2 regions of the Intestinimonas butyriciproducens genome follow, and region 1 is predicted to be linked to the other one. Evidence: riboswitches for the same ligand, from Rfam matches in the RefSeq annotation. Region 1 holds a riboswitch; the other holds the start of a gene.

Evidence for each region. A riboswitch is a leader RNA that binds a small molecule or an ion and turns the genes downstream of it on or off. The one in region 1 is predicted to bind cobalamin.
Region 2: linked by a shared signal. The riboswitch ahead of cbiD (cobalt-precorrin-5B (C(1))-methyltransferase CbiD) and the one ahead of SRB521_RS11770 (outer membrane protein assembly factor BamB family protein) in region 1 are both predicted to bind cobalamin.

What each region holds. Positions count from the first base shown of each region.
Region 1 is NZ_CP011524.1:2,364,899-2,377,074, reverse strand. Features, by position in the region: gene SRB521_RS11785 (ATP-binding cassette domain-containing protein) at 1-2,472, shown strand, start outside; gene SRB521_RS16210 (homing endonuclease associated repeat-containing protein) at 2,524-3,528, shown strand; gene SRB521_RS11775 (S-layer homology domain-containing protein) at 3,707-8,464, opposite strand; gene SRB521_RS11770 (outer membrane protein assembly factor BamB family protein) at 8,543-9,883, opposite strand; cobalamin riboswitch at 10,105-10,336, opposite strand; tRNA gene SRB521_RS11765 (tRNA-Leu) at 10,506-10,592, opposite strand; tRNA gene SRB521_RS11760 (tRNA-Leu) at 10,756-10,842, shown strand; gene SRB521_RS11755 (ferredoxin) at 11,247-11,435, shown strand; gene SRB521_RS11750 (LCP family protein) at 11,608-12,176, shown strand, end outside.
Region 2 is NZ_CP011524.1:1,788,609-1,800,784, forward strand. Features, by position in the region: gene cbiE (precorrin-6y C5,15-methyltransferase (decarboxylating) subunit CbiE) at 1-30, opposite strand, end outside; gene cobK (precorrin-6A reductase) at 27-773, opposite strand; gene cobJ (precorrin-3B C(17)-methyltransferase) at 797-1,534, opposite strand; gene SRB521_RS09060 (cobalt-precorrin 5A hydrolase) at 1,531-2,565, opposite strand; gene cobM (precorrin-4 C(11)-methyltransferase) at 2,562-3,320, opposite strand; gene cbiD (cobalt-precorrin-5B (C(1))-methyltransferase CbiD) at 3,352-4,491, opposite strand; cobalamin riboswitch at 4,583-4,777, opposite strand; gene SRB521_RS09075 (B12-binding domain-containing radical SAM protein) at 4,863-5,735, opposite strand; gene hisC (histidinol-phosphate transaminase) at 5,738-6,805, opposite strand; gene SRB521_RS09085 (DUF951 domain-containing protein) at 6,802-6,996, opposite strand; gene SRB521_RS09090 (S1 RNA-binding domain-containing protein) at 7,200-8,132, shown strand; gene SRB521_RS09095 (YwqG family protein) at 8,184-9,032, opposite strand; gene SRB521_RS09100 (replication-associated recombination protein A) at 9,074-10,348, opposite strand; gene SRB521_RS09105 (DUF2500 domain-containing protein) at 10,436-10,771, opposite strand; gene folD (bifunctional methylenetetrahydrofolate dehydrogenase/methenyltetrahydrofolate cyclohydrolase FolD) at 10,868-11,710, opposite strand; gene lgt (prolipoprotein diacylglyceryl transferase) at 11,691-12,176, opposite strand, start outside.

The DNA.
Region 1 (12,176 bases):
GGTGAGATACTCTTCGAGGGGAAGGCGCTGGATGGCCTGGACCAGCGGACCCAGAGCGAGCGGATCGGATTCGTGCTGCAAAGCCCGGAAAACCAAGTGGTGACGGACAAGGTATGGCACGAACTGGCCTTCGGTCTGGAGAGCCTGGGCTACGACACGCCCACCATCCGGCGGCGGGTGGCGGAGATGGCGTCCTTTTTCGGTATCCAGACCTGGTTTTATAAAAATGTGACGGAGCTCTCCGGCGGCCAGAAACAGCTCCTGAATCTGGCGTCGGTGATGGCCATGCAGCCCAGCGTGCTCATCCTGGACGAGCCCACCAGCCAGCTCGACCCTATCGCCGCCTCGGACTTCCTGGCGACCATCGGGCGGATCAACCGGGAGCTTGGGACCACGGTGATCCTGACGGAGCACCGTCTGGAGGACGCCTTCCCGCTGGCGACCCGGGTGGCGGTGATGGACCGCGGCCGCCTGTTGTGCACGGGTACGCCGGAGGAGGTGGGCGGAGCCCTGAAGGGGGCGGGCCACTCCATGTTCCTGTCGATGCCCACGGCGATGCGCGTGTGGGCGGCGGTGGAGAACGCGGCATCCTGTCCCGTTACGGTGCGGGAGGGGCGGGACTGGCTCACAGGTCTGGCGGCCTCACGACCGCTGGAGCCTCTGCCCAAGGAGCGGCGGCACAGCTACCCCGAGGGCGCGGCCATCGAGGCGGAGGACCTGTGGTTCAAATACGAAAAGGAGTTGCCCGATGTGGTGAAGGGCCTGAGTCTGCGGGTCGGGAAGGGGGAATTCCTGGCCCTCCTGGGCGGCAACGGCACGGGCAAGACCACCACCCTCAAGCTGCTGGCGGGACTGCACAAGCCCTACCGGGGATCGGTCCGGACCCATGGGGGAGTGGGGGTACTGCCTCAGAACCCCCAGGCGCTGTTTGTGAAAAAGACGGTCCGGGAGGACCTGTTTGAGATCCTGAGGGACCGGCGCATGGCGCGGGAGGTCCAGACGGCCAGGGCGGCATGGGCGGCGCGGCTGTGCCGCCTGGAGGAGCTGCTGGACCGCCACCCCTACGACCTGTCCGGCGGCGAGCAGCAGCGGGCGGCGCTGGCAAAGGTGCTGCTGCTGGACCCTGAGATCCTGTTGATGGACGAGCCCACCAAGGGCCTGGACGCGGAGTTCAAGCAAGTGTTCGCCGAGATCCTCCAGGCGCTGCTCCGCCGGGGTGTGACCATCCTCATGGTGAGCCACGACATTGAGTTCTGTGCCAGGTACGCCCACCGCTGCGCCCTGTTCTTTGACGGCGGCATCGTTACGGAGGCCGCGCCCAGGGCGTTTTTCTCCGGCAACAGCTTTTACACCACCTCCGCAAACCGCATGGCGCGGAGCCTGATGCCGGAGGCGGTAACGGCGGAGGACATCATCGCCGCCTGCGGCGGTGAGCTGCCCCCTGTCCCCCAACTGCCGGAGGACGACGGGCCGCTGCCCCCTCCGGCGGAGAGGAGCCCGGACAAAAAGCCCGGACCGCTCCCCTGGTGGCGCAAGGCTATCGCGGCGGTCTCGGCCCTGGTGGCAGCGGCCGCCTTCCTGCAGGCGCTGGGGATCACCGACCTCACGGCCCTGGTGGGCGCGGACGGCGCCACCGCCCTGGGCGCCGGCTATGCCGGTATCTACGGGGCGCTGATCGTCGCCCTGTTCGCCTTCGCTCTGGCCATCGGCCGCCGCTCCAGGCCGCCGACGGTGCCGGTGCAGGTGCCGAGAGGGAAACGCCGGCTCTCCAAGCGCACCGTGGCGGCGGCGGTGATGATTCTGCTGCTTGTCCCCGTGACCCTGTTTGTGGGCGTCTACTATCTGGGCAACAAAAAATATTACTTCATCGCCTTGCTGGTCCTGCTGGAATGCATGGCGCCCTTTTTCCTCATCTTCGAGGGGCACAAGCCCCAGGCCAGGGAGCTTGTGATCATCGCCGTGCTCTGCGCCATCGGAGTGGCGGGGCGGGCGGCATTCTTCATGCTGCCCCAGTTCAAGCCCGTCATGGCGCTGACCATCATTGCGGGCGTGGCCTTCGGGGGGGAGACCGGGTTCCTGGTGGGCGCGGTGACCATGCTGACGTCCAACGTCATGTTCTCTCAGGGGCCGTGGACGCCCTGGCAGATGTTCGCCATGGGCATCATCGGGTTCCTGGCCGGCGTCCTGTTCCGCAAGGGGCTGCTGCGCCGGGCGCGGATGTCGCTGTGTGTCTTCGGCGCTCTGGCCGCCATCCTCATCTACGGCGGCATCATGAACCCGGTTTCGGCGCTCATGTGGGCCAGTGAGCTCAACTGGAAGGTCCTGCTGGTGTATTACATCACGGGCTTCCCCATGGACCTGGTCCACGCCTCCGCCACCTTCCTCTTTCTCTGGTTTGCCGCGGAGCCCATGCTGGAAAAGCTGGACCGCATCAAGGTCAAATACGGGCTGATAGAGACCGAGACGCCATGAGCGCACGCGGCGGCGGACAACGGGCGCCAATTCCTGTGTGGAGGAAAGAGTATGACCAACTTGGAAGAGAAAAAGAGGCGGCTTGCGCAGCTTGCGGCGGCGTGTACCGACCCGTCCGAGACAGAAAGCGAGGCGTCTGAGGAGGAACTTGACGAATACTCTCTCCAGACAGCGGCGGGGAAGCTGCTCTATGAGAGTTTTACAGATGAGGAACTTTTGAATGTGGTGCGGAAAACGGCGGAACAGCTGGGCCACTCTCCCGCCCAACGGGAGGTCTTTTGGGTCTACCGGTGCTATTTGAAACGGCGGTTTGAAAAGTGGCCCTATGCCCTTCAAAAGGCAGGTCTGAGCAAAGCGGCCGGGAGAGGCGGCACATCGATGGCCAGGATGGAGGCGGAGCGCAAGCACCACCGGGAACTGCTGGAGCTGGTGCGGGAGCGGGGCATCCAATTGGGGCGCATTCCCCATCCAAAGGACTTTCAGGACGAGTTGGGAGACCTGGCGAAGTATTATCAGACCTGGAATCAGGTCCTCACCGCGGCGGGCATCCATTGGGAGGATACCGTGCACCCCATCGGGGACCTGGAGCCGGAGTACCGCGCGATGCTGGAAAAACTGCTGGAGCAGGCGCGGGCGCTGGGGCGGGCCCCGCTGCGGAGCGAAGTGGAGGAGCCGCTCCGAAAAAAACTGATCGCACGTTGCGGATCCTGGAGAAATACGCTCTATCAGATCGGGCTGGAGCCGGTGGCCCATATCACGCCCTTTTCCGGGACCGTCCTGAGCAACACCAATAAAGGCACAAAGCGGCACCGCACGGTCCTGCACGAGTGCTATTATAAGGTGCTCAATCTGGATGAGCGGGCGAAGAGGGAGCTGGAGGAGGTGCGGCGGCTGGCGGAGAAGCTGGGGCGGCCTCCCAAGCGAAAGGAGGCGCCTGAGGCGCTGCGCAAGGACCTGCAAAAATGGTGCGGGTCGTGGTCCAACACGCTGTTTCAACTGGGCCTTCAGCCTGAAAAGAAAAAGACGTTCCAAGGGACGAAGGAGCCCCGGGAATAGGCAAACGGAAGGGCGCCCCCTGTAGATGGTTCTACAGGGGGCGCCCTTCCGTTTATTCTATTGAAAGAAGACGCGGTACGGGCGGGGAGCCCGAGGGGGCGTCCGCCCGTACCGCATGGGATCGAATGGTCTGTGCCGGCCGCGCCGCAGCCGGCACAGCAACGGTATTTTTGGCCGGTTACTTCACCATCATGGCGACCATGCGCTGAAGGATGGCGGCCACCTCGGCGCGGGTGGCGTTTCCGGTGGGATCAACGGTGCCGTTGCCCTTGCCGGTGAGCAGACCGGAGCCTACCGCCCACTGCATGGCCTCCTCGGCCCAGGCGGAAACCTTGTCTCCGTCGGAGAACTGGGAGAGCGCACCGGCGGCGGAGGTATCCAGACCCAGGAAGTCGGCGTAGCGGTAGAGGATGGTGGCGAGCTGCTCACGGGTGATCTGCCCGTCGGGCTCGAAGCCGGAGCCGGTGCCGGTGACGATGCCGTTCCCGCTGGCCCAGGCCACCGCGTCGGCATACCAGGCGGCGGCGTCCACATCGGGGAAGGCGGCGTCGGCCTTGGCGGCGGGCGTGTCCTCCAGGCGGTGGAGCACCGTGACCAGCATGGCGCGGGTCATGGGCGCGGCGGGGGCGAACTGGTCGTCGCTGATCCCGTTGAAGAGCTCCCGGGCGGTGACGAAGGCGATGGCGTCCTTGCCCCAGTAGTTGTCGGGCACGTCGGAGAAGGTCTTGCTGTTGTCCTTGACCATGAGGGTGCAGGAGCCGTCCAGCTTGGCTGTGAGGGTCTTGCCGTCCAGGCTGGACTTTTTGATAATTTTGGCGCCCTCGTCGGTGATGAGCATGAGCACGGTCCCGGAGGTGGGATCGGACACGGTGAGGGAGACGGTGACGCCTCCCGCGAGCTGCTCCACCACGGTGTCGCCGGACTTGACCTCCACGCGGACCTGTCCGGTGGCCTTGCCGCTTTTATCCTTGAGGGTCTCGGCGGAGATGGAGACGGTCTTGCCGTCCCGGCCCGCCAGATCGGAGAGGGCGGCGGTGGGAACGGTGACGTCTGCGGCGCCGGCCTTGACCACCAGGGCGGCCTTGGTGTCCTTGGCGATGGAGGCCACGGACTCCTTGGGCAGGACCACGGTGATCTTGTTGGGGGCGCCGTCCACGTCGGGATCGATGATGATGCGCTCGGCGTTGTCCTCCTTGGTGCGCTCCACGATGGCGGCCATATCCTCGGCGCTTATCTCCACCTTGGCCTCGCCGCTTTCGTCCACGGTGACCGAGGGCTGGGTGGTGATGGCGGAGCCTCCTCCGCCGCCGGAGCCTCCTCCGCCCTGGCCGGTGAGGGCCTGATAGGCCGCGTCGATCTCGCTCTGGGTGGCGGCGGGGTTCTCCAGGACCGCGATGGCCTTGACGAAGTTCTCATCCTTCTCCAGCTCGGCGTCCTTGGTCTCCTTGCGGAGGGCGGCCACCTCCCAGGTGAGCGCGCTCTTGTTGCCCAGCTCGGGGACCACGCTGGCGGTGCCCCAGGCGGAGTTGTCCGCGTTGAGGTCCGCGCCGTAGCCGTAGCAGGTGAACTGCCAGCGCATGACCTCGCCGTCGATCATCCGGTATTCGGAAGCGCCCACGCCGGGGAAGGAGGGGTAATCGTCGTTGTCGCTGTCGCCGGTGGAGTACATCCAGCCGGACCAACTGTTGTAGTCGAACTCGCCCAGCTTCTTGTCCTTCTTGTCGTCCTCGTTGAAGGTGAAGTCCTTGAGCTCCAGCAGGAAGTCGGCGGGCTTGGCGTCGGTCTGATCCACGGGCTTGATCTGTGCCAGATAGAAGCTGCTTTCGATGGTGCCGGTGTTCTCCCAGCGGTAGCCGTTTGCGGTGAGGAGGTCGGTGAGCACCACGGAGGCGCGGGTGTACTTGGGCACCGTCACCAGGGTGGGCCGGACCAGATAGCCCAGGCCGATGGTGTTGGCGTCCACGGAGACGGCCACGGTGATGTTCCCCACGGACTGCACGGGCACGGCGTTCATGCGGTTGATGGCGGCGTTGAGGGCCTTATAGATGGTGTTGTAGATGGCCTGGTTGACGTCGTCGATGTCGTCGCTGACGGGCTTGGGCTTGGCGACGCCGATGGCGTATACGCCGTTTTCATACTCCAGGAGGATGGTCTTCCAGTTGTCCTCGCTGTAGTCCTTCCGGTCCATACGGTTCAGGGCCTCATCCAACTGGGCCAGGGCCTTCTGGCGGTCCTCGTGATAGGGGTCCTTGTCGGGGTCGATCACGCTGCCGCTCTTGGTCCACTTGGCGTAGAGGTCCAGGTTGGAGGCGGGGATGACCGTCTCGCTCCAGGGCTTTTCAAAGGTGTCGTTGTCATAGTACCACCCGGCGAAGGTGTACCCATCGCGGGTGGGCCTGGGCACGGAGACGGCGCTCCACGCCTGGCCCGTCACGGGGGCCACATCGCTGCCGCCGTTGGAGTGGAAGGTGATGGTGAAATCGGCGGTCTGGAGATACATCGCGCCGTCGGTGCCGTAGAAGAGGGTCACGCCCTCGGCGGCGGCGGTGATCCGGCTGATGGCGGTGGGGCGGGTATACGCGTCCGAGGCGCCCGCCGCGTCGAAGGCCTCCGAGGTGTCCATGGGCTGCCAGCCGGCTTCACCGGCCCGGAGGAGGTAGCTGCCGCTCGAGAGTATGTTCACGGCGGCGTACACCGCGCCGTCCCCGCCGAAGCCGATGGCCGCAGGGGCGAGGGTTTGGTTGGAGACGGTGCAGCCGGCAGGGGTCCAGTAGCCGCCCAGGGCGGAGTAGCTCACGGCGGGGTAGGAGGCGGTGGTCTTGCCGTCCTCCACCACGGCGTAGCCCTCCGTCCACAAGCCGCCATACTGCCAGGTCCCCAGACCCACCAGCAGCTTCCCGTCGGGGGAGGCGCCGACCAGGGCGCCGGGCAGGTCCTCCAGCTTGGTCCAGGCGCCGTCGTCATAGCGGTAGGAGGAATACTGAGCCCATGTATCTTGGTTGGTGGCATAGGCGGCGCCGTCCTCCCCCTGGAAGAAGGCGGTGAAGTGGTAGTCGTGGTTCGTCCATTCGGCGCCGTCCCAGTGGGCGCGCCCGGTCCACACGTCGTCCCCGTCCAGCACCAGGACGGGGTAGTCCCAGTCGTCGCCGGGCCAGCTCACCGTGGTGGGCATCTGGGAGCCCTCCACCGTGATCCAGCTTCCCTGGGCGGCGTCGTACCGGCGCAGCTCATAGGTGCGGTCGGCACCGCCCCAATCGTTGAGCTGCGCCACCTTCACAAAGGCGGTCAGGGTCTCCGCGTCGGGCCCCCCCACTCCCAGGACGTAGGAGCAGTAGGAGGAGTTGTCCCCGCCGTTGCCCAGGTCCTCCAGGCCGGCCATGGGGACCAGGTCGGTCTTGCCGCCGTAGTCCAGCTTGAACACGCCGCCGAGACCGGCGGCGTAGAGGGCGGGCTGCCCGGTCTGCCGGTCCACGAAGGCCGCCACATCAGTGAAGGCGGGGTGGTTGATGGCGGAGCCGGCGGAGGTGCGGTACGCCTGGGGGGAGGAGAGCCAGGTGAGGTCCAGCGCGTCCACAGCGGCGGTCTTCACGGCCATGGTGTCATAGTGCTTTTCAAACCCGTCGGTCCAGGCCACGGCGGTGATCCGCTCCACCCCCTGGGGCCACACCGCCACGGAAATGGTACTGCCCAGCCCAGACTCTCCGCTGTCCTCCTGGCCCAGGAGGGCGGCGGTCCCGGCCTCCACGGCGGCCTGATCCCCGGCGTACACCGCCAAATGGCTGTTTGGCAAACGATAAATAGAAGTGTTGCTCGCGATCTGGACAGACACGGTGGCGCGGGTCCCCGCATAGATGGGGAGGTCCCCGGCGTCGGAGCCATAGTTCCCCCCCCAGCCGGCCCCTGTGATGGCCACGCCGGTGACCTGCTTGGGAGCGTAATAGGCGGTGTAGGCCGCGTCCCCGTCCAGGGTCACCTCCACTATCTGGTTGGTCAGCCGGTACACCGGGTCGTCCTGGGCATAGCCGTCCCGGTTCCAGCACTGGAAGGTATAGCCCATTTCGCCGTCGGAGGCGGACAGCCTCCAGGTGTCTTCGCGCAACTGCTTCGCCGACACGGTCCCCGCCTCCGCCGGGGAGGCGGACACGGTGGGAGTATGGCTCTTCCGGAAATAGGCGGTGTAGCGCGCATCCTGGGTCAGCGCCGGGGTGGTATAGGGGTTCTCCCGGATCTGATACACCGGGTCGTCGGGATATGCGTCGTAGGCTCCGTTCCGCCAGTAGTCAAAGGAGTACCCCTCGCCGGGCGTGGCCCGGAGGGTATAGACGTCGGTTCCCGTAACGGTGGCGGAGACAGAGCCCTTGACCGAGTCATCGGGCGCTGCGGTGAGAGAATATTGGCTCGTCATAAAGGTGGGGGTGATCTTGACGGTCTGGCCGCCCTTACCCCAATAGGCTTCCCCAAATATTCTTGATACACCGCGAGGGATCCAGTGGAGAGTGAAGACGTTGCCCTCGACACTACAGAGTTGATAGGAATTAGATGATACGGATGTCGTCTTTTTATAATACAGAGTCTGTTTGCCTGTCGAATCATCCGTCAGCAGATAGTTTTCGAAGTCATCCAGGCCGGTGACAGACACACGCCACTCCTTCACTGTCTGGGTGGTAAAGGTGAGTTGCGAATTACCAGGAGAAAGACTATCCCCGGTCGACAGAAAGAATTCGTTTTTCTGGCCGGGGGTGATGGAGATCGGAGTAAATGAGTTCGAACCAGAGGGCCTATATTGAAGTCCATTGTCGACCTCACCGGTATAGCCGGTCAGGTCGATGACAAACTTGATTTGCTCGCTTGTAGGCTCCTGGGCCCAGGCGGTGGGGGCGCACAGGGACAGGAGCAGGGTCAGGGCCAGGAACAGGGACAGCAGTCGCCTTTTCATCAATTCCTTCACCTCTCTCTAGAATATGGGAAAATCCGTCGCCGGGGCGGTCGACCGCCCCGGCGACGGTCCCTGGGATTATTTCACCACGTACAGGTGATTCTTATCGTTGCCAAAGACGAGGTAGCCGTTGTCACAGGCCATGCCGCCCAGGGCGTAGGTGTCGCCTCTGGTGGACCACACCGAAGCGCCGGCGCTGCCGTTGTAGCTGTAGCAGTAGCCCGCGCCGGAGCCGGAGTTGGTGTTGAAGTACAGGTAGTCGGTGCCGGTGCCGGCGCCCTGGACCAGGATGGAGCTCTGGACCGGGAAGCCGGAGGCCACCGTGGCCACGGTATGGCTCCCGCTGGCGCCGACGCACTGAACGCCGCCGGCACTGAAGCCGGAGTAGTAGCCCACGTAGATGCGGTCGCCCACCTTGGTGGGGGTGGAGGTGGAGGTGCCGCCCAGGGAGGCCTTCCAACTGATGGCGGGGGCGCCGCTGCTGCCGATGGTGCAGCACCAGAGGTATTTGCCCTGGCTGGTGAAGTACAGCTTGCCGCCGTCCAGCATGACGGTGGACCGGATGTTGCCCACGTCGGACGCGCCGTCCGTGTCGGTAGCCAGGTTCAGGCTGGTGCTCTGAATATCCGTGTCGGAGGTGGTCCCGAAGCCGCTTCCCACCGGGCGGTAGTACAGATAGCCGCCGTCGCCGCCGAAGTAGATGTAGCTGCCGGACACCACGGCCCCGGCCCAGTAGAAGCCCTTGGCGATGGAGGACACGGACTGTACGTTGTCGGTGTCATTCAGAGCCACCTGGTAGTAGCGGCCCGGCGCCGTGGCGCCCTCGATGGTGCCGTTGCCGACCCAGGTGCCGAAGTAGAGATAATCGTCATAGATGGTCAGCGGGGTGTTGATCTGGCCCGTGCTCACCGAAACGACCAGCGATTTTGCGCCGTTACTGGTGTCCACGGCGTAGACCTCGCCGCCGTTGGTGGCCACATACACTTTGCCTCCATAGAGGACCGGGGTGGAGAGCTGGAAGCCGGAGGCGCTCCCAAGCTGTACGTCCCATTCCTTTGCGGCGGCATAGATCGCGTCGCCGCTGCTCCCAGTGTTGCTGATCGCCGTACCGCAATTGAATTTTGCCAGGTGGGAGCCGGCCGCATGTCCGTCATAGAGCACATAGGCGTAGGTCACGCCGTCCACGGTTTCCATCACGGGCACGGTGTCCACGCCGTCCCAGCCGCTGTTCGCGTTAAGCAGGTTGATTTCTGCGACTGTGGGGGACGAGGTGGGCGCGCCGCTGACCACGCTGTTGTGGTTGGCGTTCCCGCCGTAGACGGGCCAGGAGCTGGTGGAGGAGGCGAGGGCGCTGGTGGCCAGCATAGCCAGGGTGGCGCCCAGGGCGAGGACTTTTCTCAGGTTCAGTTTCGTTTGCATGTTACCCTTCCTTTCACATACATATATTTTGGGAACGGGATCGCAGTTGATCTGTGGGCATGTCTCCTTTCTCTATTGAATTTGCAAGGCGCACCGGCGCTCCGGCGGCCCCTAGAAAGCCGCGGGCCACGCCCGAAAAATAGAAAACGGCCGCGACGAATGTACTTCCATTCGTCACGGCCGTTTGTTCCCGTAGACAATCTCCGCACCCGCACAACGCGGACGCGGTCTCGAACACTGTAGGTCTACCGGCTTATGCTTCCGGGCCCCGGCACAGGGGCCCACGTCTGCTGCTCCACCTTCTCGGGGTCCCCCCAATGGCCGGCTCACGCCGCGAACAACAGCCTCATGCACACACGGATACGGAATAGCTCCGGAGTCTCACCGAAATTCCCTCATCCCTGCGCCTGCCCGGGTCCCAGGCGCAGGGGCACAATGCACGTTATAAAGTTGTAAGGTTATTTCTGGATTTCTGTCGCCTTTTATTATACAACGTAACCCTTAAAAGTCAAGGGGGATGTCCCATTTTTACAAAATCCACAAAATCTCGAAAGATGACGGACGACGTGCGTTTTTGCCGCGGGCATAAAAAAGCCGGAGCAAAGCGAACTTTGCTCCGGCGTGGTGCGCGAGGCGGGAGTCGAACCCGCACGTCCTTGCGAACACTGGCACCTGAAGCCAGCGAGTCTACCAATTCCACCACTCGCGCAAGTGGTTTTGCGCCGTTCAGCGCAAGAAATATACTACCATAGGATGTCCCCGGTGTCAACACTTTTTTCGCTGTTTTTTTGCGTGCGGGAGAAAAAATTGAGTTGACAAACAGGGCCAAACGCAATATAATAATCAGGCAGCTTGTTGAGTTGCTGTGATCTGCGGCTGTGCTGGAACTGGTAGACTGGCAAGCTTGAGGTGCTTGTGTCCGTATGGGCGTGCGGGTTCGACTCCCGCCAGCCGCACCACGTCGGAGCAAAGTGAACTTTGCTCCGACGTTTTTTTGCCTATGGCAAAAAAACGTCATCCGCCCGCTCCTCTGCTCCCCCTTTCCCAATCACGAACGCTGCGCCGGGTTGTGAGCGGAGCGGCGCCATATCGCCGCTCGAACCAACAACAAAACAAGAAGTGAGGCACGACGTTTTGTCGTGCCGTTTCCTTGCGCTCCGGGCCGCAGGATGGGGGGAGTTTGTTTTTACCGGCTTATGGGAAAAATGAATAGCCTGAACGCGGCGCAGCCATACTATGCGGGAACCTGAGACCTGGCTGAAAAGCGCGGGCCCGCTCAAACGCCGGGACGGCTGCGCCCTGGCGGCGGGCATGGTTTCAGGATTTCAGAACAGGCCGTTAAAACAAGGAGGCAGAGTAAGAGATGAAGGTCATGATAGATCGGGATGGGTGCATCAGCTGCGGGCTGTGCGCCGGGACCTGCCCGGAGGTTTTTCAGATGGCGGACGACGGACTGGCGGAGGTATACCGCGCGCCGACCGGGGAGAATGAGGAGCAGGTCAGGATGGCGGCCGACGGATGCCCGGTGGCCGTTATCCACATCGAGGACTGAGGGCGGTCAGACACCGGAAGCCGATCACGGCGCCGGAACAGGATATGGACCCGATCCTCCACCTGCGGGGAAAAAGATAAAAATTTTGTGAAATATAAAACTTTTGCTTGCCCAACGACCGTGGAGCGGATATACTGATATCCGTTGACATAATCGAGAGGGTGAGCGGAGTTTGGCGAGGCGTCTACTGAAAAAGAAACGGCGAAAGGCCTCCGGGGTGCGGCGGCTTGGTCGGGCGCTGTACCGGACCGCCGTGGCTGTCTCCGTCCTCATCGTGGTGTTTTTCTGCGGGTTCAAGGCCCTGGTCCGCCCGCCGGAACAGGCGGCGCCTCCGACCACCTCAATCCCTTCCCGTGCCCCGGCTTCCGACGATCCGGACACGCCGGAGGATGAAAGCGCGGCCACCCCCACACCCGTGCCCCTGGTGCGCAAGGAGGGCTTCTATACCTTTCTGCTGGCCGCCACCGACGTGGGGGGCGGAAACACCGACACCATCATGGTGGCGGCCTACGACACAGCGGAGCAGAAGGTGGGCGTGGTCTCCATCCCCAGAGATACCCTGGTAGACCGCAGCTTTCCGAAGATCAACGCCGTCTATGGCTCCGGCGGGATCGAGGCCCTGAAAGAGACGGTCTCCGATCTCATAGGCATCCCCATCGACCACTATATGACGGTGAACATCAGGGCATTCAAGGCCCTGGTGGATGCGGTGGGGGGCATTGATTTCTACGTCCCCTGCGA
Region 2 (12,176 bases), 580 kb from region 1:
CACGCCGATCAGGCATACTTTTGGTTTCACCGCAGCGCCTCCTTGAAATCCGTTTTTAACTCTTCCAAGCTCCTTCCTGTCTCCTGACAGGGCCTCTCCACCACCACGAGGGCGCAGCCAGCTTCCCGTGCGGCCTCCTCCTTGTCCCAAAAGCCGCCGGCCCCGCCCGACGCCTTGGTCACAAGCGCCCCAATCCCATACTGGCGGATAATCGCTAGGTTCAGCTCCTTGGAAAAGGGCCCCTGCATACACAGAACATGCGCGGGCGAAAACCCCAGCTCCAGACAGCGCCCCAGAGAGTCCAGGCTGGGCAGTACCCGTGGAAAGCAGCGCTCCCGCAGCCCCGGCACGGCAAAGGGGGCAAGCTCCTTGCTCCCGGTGGTGAGCAGAATGCCGCCCTCAACCGCTGTGAGCCGCTCCGCCGCTCCTGCCAGGTCCGACACGCAGATCCAGTCCCCCTCGACCGCGCCATCCCGCAGGAGGCGCTGATAAGGAAGCCCGGCGTTTTCTGCCGCAGTCCGGAGATTTCGGGTGACCTCCACGGCATAGGGATGTGTGGCATCCACCACCCGTTCAAAGCGCCCCTCCCTCATCAGCCCCTCCATGCCGGATCGGTCCAGCCGGCCGGTATGGACACGGATGCGGGGATCACTGGGAATCAGAGAGGCTCCATATCCCGTAGCCACACAGAGCGTAACGCCCACGCCCTCTCCCGCCAGCCATTCCGCAAGCTCACGTCCCTCAGAAGTGCCTCCGAACAGCAGAATATGCATGGGTGTTTCCCCTCTCCTTCCGCTCAATTCTCCCGCTGGAGGTAGCCACGCGGCGTTACCATCTTCCCATTCAGCACCCGAGTCTGGCCGCTGCCAATAAAGACCGTGGTGAACATATCCACCTTCGTGTCCCGCAGCGCCGCCAGCGTCGTAAGCACGGCGCACTCTCCCTCCCGGCCGATGTTCTGCACAAAGCCGCAGACCGTGTCCGGCGCCTTTCCCGCCGCAAGCAGGATATCGCAGGCACGCCTCAAATGGTCCGGCCGGCTGTGGCTCGCCGGATTGTAGAGGCAGAGCACAAAATCCGCCTGGGCCGCACAGATGAGCCGCCGCTCGATTTTTTCCCACGGCGTAAGGAGGTCCGACAGGGATACCACCGCGAAGTCGTGGGTCAGCGGGGCACCCAGCACAGCGGCTCCGCCGCAGGCGGCGGTAATGCCCGGAACAACCTCGATCTCGATGGGGGGATATTCCTGAGCCACCTCATAGACCAGTGCGGCCATACCATAAATGCCGGAGTCGCCGGAGCACACCATGGCCACATCCTTTCCAGCCACAGCCTCCTCTACCGCCGCGCGGCAGCGGTCCACCTCTTTGCGCATACCGGTAGAGCGCATCTCTTTGTGGGAAAACTCCTCCCGAATCAGCTCGATATATGCGGTATAACCTATGATCAGTTCGGCCTGTTCCAGCGCCTCCCGCGCCCGACCAGTCAGGTCCCGGCCCGCGCCGGGGCCCAAACCCACTACGGTCACTCTCATGCGCTCTCTCCTTCCAATGATATCACAAGGGGCTCACGGCTCACCGCTACGGTAACGCCTCCCCCAGCCTGCTTCCTGACGACCAGTTCACCGCCCGCCCGGACAGCGGCACGCTCACAGACATTGTCCACGCCCGTGACGCCCCGAACAAATTCCGAAGGCGTGAATTCACCGGAAATCTCCGCCAGTTCCTGTGGAGTAAAGGTCCGCAGAGGCAGTCCCCACTGCCGGCAAAAGGCCAGCAGTCCCGCCTCCTCTTTTTTGAGGTCAATGGTACATACCTGCCTGACCGCCTTCGATGAAAGCCGGTGAGCACACAGCACCTCCCCCACCGCTCTGGCGATGGCCTCCGCCGTCACGCCGCGGCGGCATCCGATCCCCAGATTCAACACCCTGGGGATCAGTCTCAGCGTCATAGGAAAGGGCGCGGCTGCATCGTCCAGCGTGATGGCAAACCCCAGCTCCGCTGCCCCCTCCATCACCCCATCCGGCAACTCCCCTTGTATAGGAAAATCACTTTTCAGTCCCACTGGTTTACCGCTCAGTAGGGCCGCCGAAATACACTTTGCCGCCTCTTTCCCGTCAAGGAAAAAACCTTGCTCCCTTGCCCACTGATCCACGGCAAATTTTCCATTTACATCCGTGGCAGTGGACACAGCCGCCCTGCCGCCGGTCATCGCCGCCACAGTCCTGGCAAGGTCGTTTGCTCCTCCCACATGTCCGGAGAGGAGCGGCACCGCGAACTGCCCTGCCTCATCCACCGAGACAACGGCGGGATCGGTGAACTTGTCCCTCACATAGGAAGCAATGGCCCGGACCGCGATGCCGCTGGCACCGATGAAGAGGATTCCCTCGCAGTCGGCAAAGCGTTCTCCCGTCCATGCGCCCAGGTTCTCGTAAGTCGGGAACGCCAAATTCAGCCGTGCGGGAACCGCTATCATGCAGCTGTTTCCCAGTCCCGTCAATTTCTCCGCCAGCGCCTGGGCCAGTGCCGCCCCCCGCGCGGTAAAGGCGGTGAGCGCCAGTCTCACGATTCACTCCCCACCCGGTAGCCGTGGGTAAATCCGGGATCATAGAGCTTGGAGCGCTCATACTGGCCGCCCAGGAAGCCCCCCACGGTAATAAGGGCCGTCTTGGTAACCTGGTTTTCTTTTGCCGTCCGGGCCAGGGTGGAAACCGTGCAGCGGTATACCCGCTGTTCCGGCCAGGTGGCCTTATAGACAATCGCGGCCGGGGTATCGGGTCCATATCCGCCCTCCATCAGCTCTCTCTCCACATCTTCGAGGAGTCCTGTGGAGAGGAACAGCACCATCGTGCAGCCATGCGAGGCCATTTTAGACAGCTTTTCCCTTTCGGGGACCGGTGTCCGGCCTGCCATCCGTGTGATAATGACGCTTTGCGAAACCTCCGGAAGGGTATATTCCGCCTCCAGCGCGGCCGCCGCACCGGAAAAAGAGGATACGCCCGGTGTTACGTCATAGGCGATCTCCAGCTCGTCCAAGCGGTCCATCTGCTCCCGGATGGCCCCATAAAGAGAGGGGTCTCCGGTGTGGAGCCGAACGGTGGTGCCTCCGGATGCCTCCGTGGCCTTCATCACATCTATCACATCCTCCAGGGTCATGGAGGCACTGTCATAGATGGCACAGTTCTCTTTCTTGTTCTCCAGAAGCGCCGGATTTACCAGAGAGCCGGCATAGATGATCACATCCGCTTCCCGCAGAAGCCGTGCGCCGCGGACAGTGATGAGGTCCGCGGCTCCGGGGCCCGCGCCAATAAAGTGGATCATAGTTTCCTCTTCCTTTCCGTTTGAAATGGTCTCAGTCCGGGGCGTGGAGCGCGGCCAGCCGCTCCGCTCCCGGCGTCCGGCCCAGTATCCCATGCTTGTTGGAGAAAAAAATGGCCTCGATGTCCATATCCTCTCCCGCCCGTGCCTTGAGCCTCTGGTCCAGTGCACCGGCCAGGGATGCCATTACAGGCTCCCGCAGTCCGGCGCGGTCCAGAATATCAACTGCTTCGTCTGTGGTGATGGCCAGAAACACCGCCTCCACAACAGTACGGTCCCCACCGCACAGGGCTGTATGCGCCGCCAGGGTCTCCCGCCTGGCATCGGATACCCTGGAGTGCGTATTCATGTTTCCCGCCGCAGCCTTGCACAGCTTGCCCAGATGGCCCACCAGCAGAAAGCTGCGAAATCCCAACCCTGCTGCGTGATCAATGGCCTCTCCAATATAGTTGGAGCAGGTGGCCCAGTGGTCCAGCGACAGGTGGAGAACTTCCCTTGAAAAATGTTCGCCGTAATTACCAGGAGTCACCACGATGTCTCCCACCCCCGCCGCAGCCTGCACGTCCAGCTCCAGACGCAGGGAATCTATAAGTGCGGCTTCACTCATAGGCCGCACAATGCCGGAGGTCCCCAGGATAGAAATGCCCCCTGTGATCCCCAGCCGGGGATTAAAGGTCCTTTTTGCCAATTTCTCCCCTGCCGGGACGGAGATCTCCACCCGGAGCCCCTCGGAGTACCCCGCCTTCCGGCGTACTTCCTCCATCTGGCGAAGGATCATTTCCCGGGGCACATGATTGATGGCCGCCTCGCCTACCGGCTGGTCCAGTCCGGGCCGGGTGACCCGCCCTACGCCCACCCCGCCTTCGATGGTGACTTCGCGGGCTTTCGTCTTTTCCACCTTGGCAAAAACCAAGGTGCCATGGGTGGCGTCCGGGTCATCTCCCCCGTCCTTCCGGACCGCACAGGAGGCCCATCCGCATCCCGACGCCGGCTCTAAGAGCTCGGCTTCCACAGGGATGCCGGCGGGCGTCTCCACCCGGACCAGAGCGGGCATCTCCCCTGTGAGCAGAAGCTCCGCCGCCCCCCGTGCCGCGGCGGCGGCACAGGTACCGGTCGTATACCCGCAGCGGAGACGGCCGCGGCCAACGGAGATATAGTGTTCAAAGGTGCCCATACGCCGCCTCCCGACAAAAAATGGTCCCTCTCCGGGCGGAGAGGGACCATGAAAATGGGCATGGCACTGCCGCTCTCCACCTAAGAGTCATGCTTGTGTATTCCGCACGGCAGGTCTCCTGGCTTGCGCTTCTCCCTCGGGCGTCCCTTCTCGGCAATCGATCATTACCAATGGGCTTTTGTACGCCGTCGTCCACGCTTACAGTAGAGGTAAGACTGCGCCGGTCTTTCACCGGACTTCCCTTTTCAGCAGCTGCGTCGCTGCACCAATGCGATACTCCGTATTTTGTTTTCCTATCTATTATAACAAGTAACCCGCAGGAAGTAAAGGCATTCTTCTCCACCTGTCCCTCCCATTTTTCCGTCCCTCCATCAGAGTCCCCGGCTCCACTCCGGCCGCATCCCGGTACCGCTCTCCAGCGCTTGGTCCAGACGGGATAGAAAGTATGCACGGTCTTCGGGCAGGCCTCCCTTCAGAGGCACGTAATTGGAGGCATGGTCGCAGGTAAAGTGGAGCGGGTCCACCGCCAGCTTTTCAATGAGCAATCGTGCCTCCCGCAGGGTATCCCGCGCCGTGGCCGCCTGAAATCTTCCCGCTCTCCATTCCTGATAGAGATCTGTGCCCGGATACAGCGTCAGCGTCAGCGCCGAGAGATGCCTGGGGCGCATCTCATTGATCATGGCCGCAGTATCCAGAATATGCCGCCGCCCAGCCTCACCAGGGCCGGCCAGACCCAGGATCACCATGACCCAGAGGTCAAAGCCCGCCTCCCTGAGACGGATTCCCGCCTCCAGCATCTGCCGCGCGTCCGCCCCTTTTTTGACCGCGTGCAGAAGCGCGTCGCTTCCGCTCTCCACTCCCAGATAGGCACGGGTCAGCCCGGCCTTCCGCAGGGTTTTCAGTTCTTCCGGTGTTTTGGAAAGCGTGCTCAGCGGCCCAGCATACGTGGTCACCTTCTCCAGGGATGGGAAGGCGTCATAAAGGGCGTCCAGAATCGAAAGCAGTTCCTCCGTTTTCATGATGATCGCATCTCCGTCACAGAGGAACACCCGACGAAGGTCCCCATAGCAGGCTTTTGCCATGCGGATATCCTCCAGGATATCCGGCAAAGGGCGGATATGGAACCGTTTCCCCCGATACATCCGGCAAAACGTACAGGTGTTGTGAGAACACCCCACCGTGGTCTGCAGGAGATAGCTCTTCCACTCTCCGGGCGGACGGTAGATATCACCTTCATAGCGCATATTCAGCCCTCCGTCAGCGCCTTGAGGGCTGCACAGAGGGCGTCCATCTCATCGTCCGTCCCGACACTGATGCGCAGATAGTTGCCGATACGGGGCCGGTCAAACCAGCGCACCAGGATCCCCTGCTCCCGCAGCCCGTCCAACAGCGCCTTTCCGGTGCGTTTCGGATGGCTGACAAACAGGAAGTTTGCCTTGGACTCCAGGACAGCAAACCCCATTGCACGCAGCCGCTCCTCCGTCCGCTCCCGGGTGCGGATTACGCGTTCTCTCATCTCCTCAAAGTAGGGCCCATCCTCCAGCGCCGCCACGGCTCCCGCCTGCGCCAGACGGTCCACTGTATAGGAGTTGATGGAGTCCCGCACACAACAGAGCCCGGCGATCAGATTCGGACTGCCCAGCGCATAGCCCACCCGCAGTCCGGCCAACGCGCGGCTTTTGGAGAGCGTGCGCACGACCACCAGATTGTCATACTCCTTCAGCAATGTGTCGGCCGATACGCCGCCGAAGTCCACATAGGCCTCGTCCACCAGCACAACCACATCCCGATGCTCCTCCAGCACCCGCCGGATATCCTCCAGATCCACCGACCGGCCTGTAGGAGCGTTGGGATTGGCGATGACCACGCCGCCGCAGTTTTCAGCCTTGCAGAACCGCTCCACCGGAAGAGAAAAATCCTCATCCAGCGGGATCTGCCAGGCTTTGAGCCCAAAATAGTCGGTATAAACAGCATAAAACGTGTAGGTGATATCCGCAAAAAGAATCGGACGCTCCGGATCAAAGAAAGCCTGAAAGCAAAAAGCCAGGACCTCATCGGAGCCATTTCCCGGGAAAACCTGTTCCGGTGTTACCCCATGGAGCTTGGCGGCGGCTGCACGCAGCCCGGCACATTCCGGATCCGGATAGAGCCGCAGCCCCTCCCCCGCCGCCGACTTTACGGCTTCCACTACTTTGGGCGAAGGGGGATAGGGGTTTTCGTTGGTGTTCAGTTTGATAAACGTCCTGCCCCTGGGCTGCTCACCCGGCACATAGGGCACCGCATCCCGGATTCGCCTGCTCCAATACTCTTTCATGCTTCGTTCCCCTCACTGTGCAGGATTTTTTTGATATTCTTCTCCGCCTTGCTGCGCGGAAGCATGACCTCATGCCCGCACCCCTGGCAGCGGAGGCGAAAATCCATCCCCACCCGCAGCACCAACCAGTGTCTGCTTCCACAGGGATGCGCCTTTTTCATCTCTAACACATCGCCCAGTCGGACATCCATGCTTATCGCCTCCTGAAAAGATTCCCCTTTTGCCGCAAAATGACAAAGCGCTCACCCCTACGGACAAAGACATCCTCTTCCGGGGCCGCCACAACGGATGGTATTATTATAGGTTCCCCGGGTCTCCCTGTCAATTCCGGGTGTCCCCCCGCATATAGTGGCTTATCAGCAAAAAAACGGAGTATCGGAAAGGAATGATCGGGATGATCAGTCATTTTCTCCCCGAGGGCAGACGCTTGACCGCTCCGGACAATCTGGCCGCCTGCGCCACAGTGTCCGCGCTTCGCTCCGCCCGGGACCGGGGCATGATTTTAGAGGGCCGCGCCCTCTCCTGCAGCACGGACCACGATTTGACCGTTGCCGTAGGCCCTTTTACGGGCCGTATTCCCCGAGAGGACACCGCTTTGGGCGTGGCGGAAGGAACCACCAAGGAGATCGCCATCTTGTCCCGCGTGGGCAAGCCGGTCTGCTTTACGATCGTTTCTGTTTCCGGTCCGGACAGTCAACCCGTTCTGGTTCTCTCCCGTCGTCGAGCCCAGGAGATTGCGCAGCAGGCCCTGATGTCTGAGCTCAAGCCAGGGATGGTCATTCCCGCCACAGTCACCCATATGGAGCCCTTCGGCGCTTTTGTGGACATCGGCTGCGGACTGGTCTCCATGATCGGCATTGAACATATCTCCATCTCCCGCATCCCACACCCCTCCTGCCGGTTTTCCGTTGGGCAGGAGATCCACGCCGCCGTACTGGAGACGCTGCCGGAGCAGGGCCGCGTAAAGCTGACTCACCGAGAACTGTTGGGCACATGGGCAGAGAACGCCAGGGATTTTGCGCCGGGTATGACAGTGGAGGGAACCGTTCGCGGCCTGAAAGACTACGGTGCCTTTATCGAGCTGGCCCCCAACCTGTCGGGGCTCGCAGAGCCAAGGGCCGACCTGCGCGAAGGGGACCGCGTCTCTGTCTTCCTGAAGGCGATGCTCCCGGAGCGAATGAAAATCAAACTGCTGGTCATCGAAAGGCTCTCTCCGGCCGCCGAAACGGCTGCGCTGCACTATTTTATCCGTGAGGGACGGCTTGCCCATTGGCGTTACGCCCCGGACGGCTGCCGAAAAGCAGGCGTGGAAACCACATTCTTATAAAACGGTCAAAACCCGGAGCTCCGATCAGCGGTCGGCGCTCCGGGCTTTTTCTCAGCCGCATTGCAGGACCATCCAGATGCGGTCAAATCTCCTCTGGGCCAGATCCTCCCCGCGGATATAAAAATAGATACAGCCGCAATCGCCGAACATCAGCTCAAATCCATCCCGCTCCACGGTCCCCATCTGGAAGAGAAGCCGCCAGTCCCGGCTATTCTCCCGAAGGCGGTCCCACTCTTCCGGCGGCAACTCCTGCGGGTGGCCGCAGTAAATTCCGCTGTCCGCCATCTCACACTCCAAAAGCATGCTCCCCTGGATCAGATTCGCATAGCCCAGCAGTTTGGTGACTTTCTCCGGCTCCTCAGACGCCTGGCACCCCCGCAGAGTCCGTTCTTCCTCATAGGTATCCCAATCGATACCTTCTCCAAATTGCTCCAGGAATTCTTCGTAGTCAGGCACTTCGTCCCTGTTTTTGAAAGAGATCGGGACCTCCGGAATCAGGTAATCGGCCTTCAGATCTCCCGGAGGTTCCGTCTCAATGAGACCGGCCGGCCCATCTTCATAGTAAAGTACCCGCGCACAGCCTCGATCTTTTGGATCAAACCCCCAAGCCATCGTCTCCAATTCATAAAAGAAGTAGAGCATCCCCCTGGACGGCAGGACACCGTCTATGTCCAGGTCCGCGATCTCCGCCAAATTGATCTGCGCCAAAAAGGAGAGCGGCCGCCTGGCAGTCACTCCATCATAATTCGTGTCCTCATACCGATACCACTCGAATTCTTTGGGGAGATGAGGTTTTCCACCCACCTTACTGCTCCCCAGCTCTACTTTTTCAGGCCCGTCCGTAGGCAAGAGCTCAATGGAATTCCGTCTCTTTTTGTGAAACCACTCCGGAAGGTTCATTTATTCCCCCCATTTCCCGCCGATATTGTTCGGCCTCCGGCCTATCCTTCTTCTTTCCCCTTGATCTCATCCCAGTAGCGCTTGGCGGCCTGCTCCGTCTTGTTTTCTCCATATACATAATAGTGAACGCCCTTCAGCCTATCCGGCAAGTATTGCTGCTTTACATAGTGATTTGGGAAATCATGCGGATAAAGATAACCCTGCTCACGTTCCATGCCCGCTGAATCGGCATGCTTGTTCTGGAGATGCCGCGGATAATCTCCTGTTTTTCCCGTCCGCACATCCGCCATGGCCTCATCCAGCGCAATATGGGCGGAGTTGGATTTGGGCGCAGTGGCCATGAGCACGGCAGCATCCCCCAGCGGGATCCGCGCCTCCGGCAGCCCCAGCATATTGGCCGCATCCACACAGGCCTTGACGATGGGAATGACCTGAGGGTAGGCCAAGCCCACATCCTCACAGGCAATGACCATCAGCCTGCGGCAGGCTGAAATAAGGTCCCCTGCCTCTAGCAGCCGCGCAAGATAATGGCACGCGGCGTCTGGATCCGAGCCCCGGATGGACTTTTGCAGCGCCGAGAGGATATCGTAATGGTCATCCCCCGCCCGGTCGTAGCGCATGGCGGAGCGCTGGGCCACCAGTCTTGCGTCTTCCAGACTGACAACCAATTTACCCCTCTGCCTAGCGGCGGCATTCATCAACAGTTCAACCGCATTCATTGCCTTGCGTACGTCGCCGCCGCAGGAACTCGCGATGGCCTCCCTCACTCCATCCTCAAATTCCGCCACCCCTCCCAGACGTTTTGCCATGATCGACACCCCTCTGTCGATGGCGGGCAGCACCTCCCCCGCTTCCACAGGCTTGAACTCAAAGACTGTGGAGCGGCTGAGGACAGCATTATAGACATAAAAATATGGATTCTCCGTGGTGGATGCGATGAGTGTCACGTCACCCCGTTCAATGACTTCCAGCAGAGATTGCTGCTGCTTCTTATTAAAATACTGGATCTCGTCCAGATACAATAAAATGCCATTGGGTGCCATCATGGTACCCACCTCGCCGATCACATCTTTTACATCCGAGAGGGAACCCGTTGTGGCGTTGATCCGCCGCAGTGTACGGTTGGTACGGGCGGCGATGATATTTGCTACCGTGGTTTTCCCGGTGCCGGAAGGGCCATAAAAGACCAGATTGGGGATGCTTCCGCTTTCGATGATCCTGCGCAGAAGGCCGTCCGCCCCCAAAATATGCTTTTGTCCTACCACATCGTCCAGAGATGTGGGTCTGATCTCATCCGCAAGCGGTCGATACGCCATGGAATTACCTCCCGTTTCTATAAAAATGGAGGGGAAAAGTTCCCCTCCATTCTAACATATGTTCTACTGCCCGTAAAGAGGTCAATTTCAACGGCTCCGTTCAAAGCCCAGATAGCGTGTTCCCTGGAAGGTCAGCCTTCCGTTGTCACCCTCCACCAGCATCCCGTACTCGTTCCTGGGCACATGAAGCTCCATTCGATCGCCGCTCTCCACCTGGAAGGTAGCGTAATAGAAGGTGTTGCTGGTGGTGTGCATGGCGCCGACATCGCCCGTATTGTGATGGTGATGGCGCACATCGGCCCGTTTTGTTACAACTTCCGCCTGTACGGTCAGCACGGGGGACTGATTATTTTTATGCCACTGGGAGACACCACGACCCAAGCTGACCAAAATAACCCCCAAGATCAGAATAAATACGACCATGAACAGGATCGGAAAAATATTGAACACGAATCCCATTCCCATGCGTCTGTACCTCCTCCCTGTTTTTCCGGAACACGCGCCGTACACCTTTTTTCTTTATTTCCCGTGCAGGCGGGCCGCCTCCAGCGTATTTACCATCAGCATCGCCCGGGTCATAGGCCCCACGCCGCCGGGTACCGGGGTAATGTAGGAGGCTTTTTTCGCCACAGGCCCATAGTCTACATCGCCGCAGAGCTTCCCCGCCTCGTCGCGGTTCATAGCCACATCGATAACCACAGCTCCCTCCTTCACCATATCCGCCGTGATGATGTTCCGCTTCCCTACAGCGGCCACCAGGATATCCGCTCTCCTGCAGACCTCGCCCAGATCTCTGGTGCGGGAATGGCAGACTGTGACCGTGCCGTGCGCCGCCAGCAGCAGCATCGCCATAGGTTTGCCCACAATATTGGAGCGGCCTACCACCACACAATCCTTGCCCTTAGGATCGATGCCGCATTCCTTGAGCATCTCCATCACACCCGCCGGCGTGCAGGGTAGAAAGCACTTCTGTCCTGTGGAAAGGCGGCCCACATTTACCGGGTGGAATCCGTCCACATCCTTATCCGGGTCAATGGCCAACAGAACCTGCTGCTCGTCATACCCCGCCGGCAGGGGAAGCTGACAAAGGATTCCGTCGATATCCTCACGATGGTTCAATGTATCGATGATGGACATCAACTCCGCCTGGCCCGCCTCTGCCGGGAGGGCATATTCCTCGCTGTAGATGCCGCACTCGGCGCAATCCTTCCGCTTGCTGTTGACATATGTACGGGAGGCCGGATTGTCTCCCACAATGATAACCGCCAGTCCAGGCCGTTTGGAGAGCGCTCCTGCCTCTGCCTTTACCCTCTCTTTGCATTTGGCTGCCAGGGTCTTTCCATCAATCACTGTCGCTGCCATGCTGCTCCTCCTCATTATGAAAAGTTTGGGGTCTTGGGGCCTCCGCCCCCTCTGCTTTTCGCTTCATCCGGTTTACATAGAGTTCTTCCGGCGTATGCTTTTGGATCACAAGGTGATAGATCAGGAATCCTGCCGCCACCAGCGCCGAGGCAAATCCCAGGAGCTGTGAGATCCGGATCGGGGTATGGAAAAAATAAAGGCTGTCGGTCCGCAGGCCCTCGATCGTTCCCCTTCCAAAGCCGTACCACAAAAAATACCCCCACATGATCTGTCCGTCAAATTTTCTCTTTCCCCTCAGGACAACGACCAGCAGCAGCAAAAAGCCCAGCAAATTCCAAGCAGACTCATAAAAAAATGTGGGGTGGACCTCCATATACTGCCACGCACCGTTTACATAGGCGTCAATCCCCATGCGCCACGGAAGGTCTGTGGGACCGCCATATGCCTCCACATTGACAAAATTGCC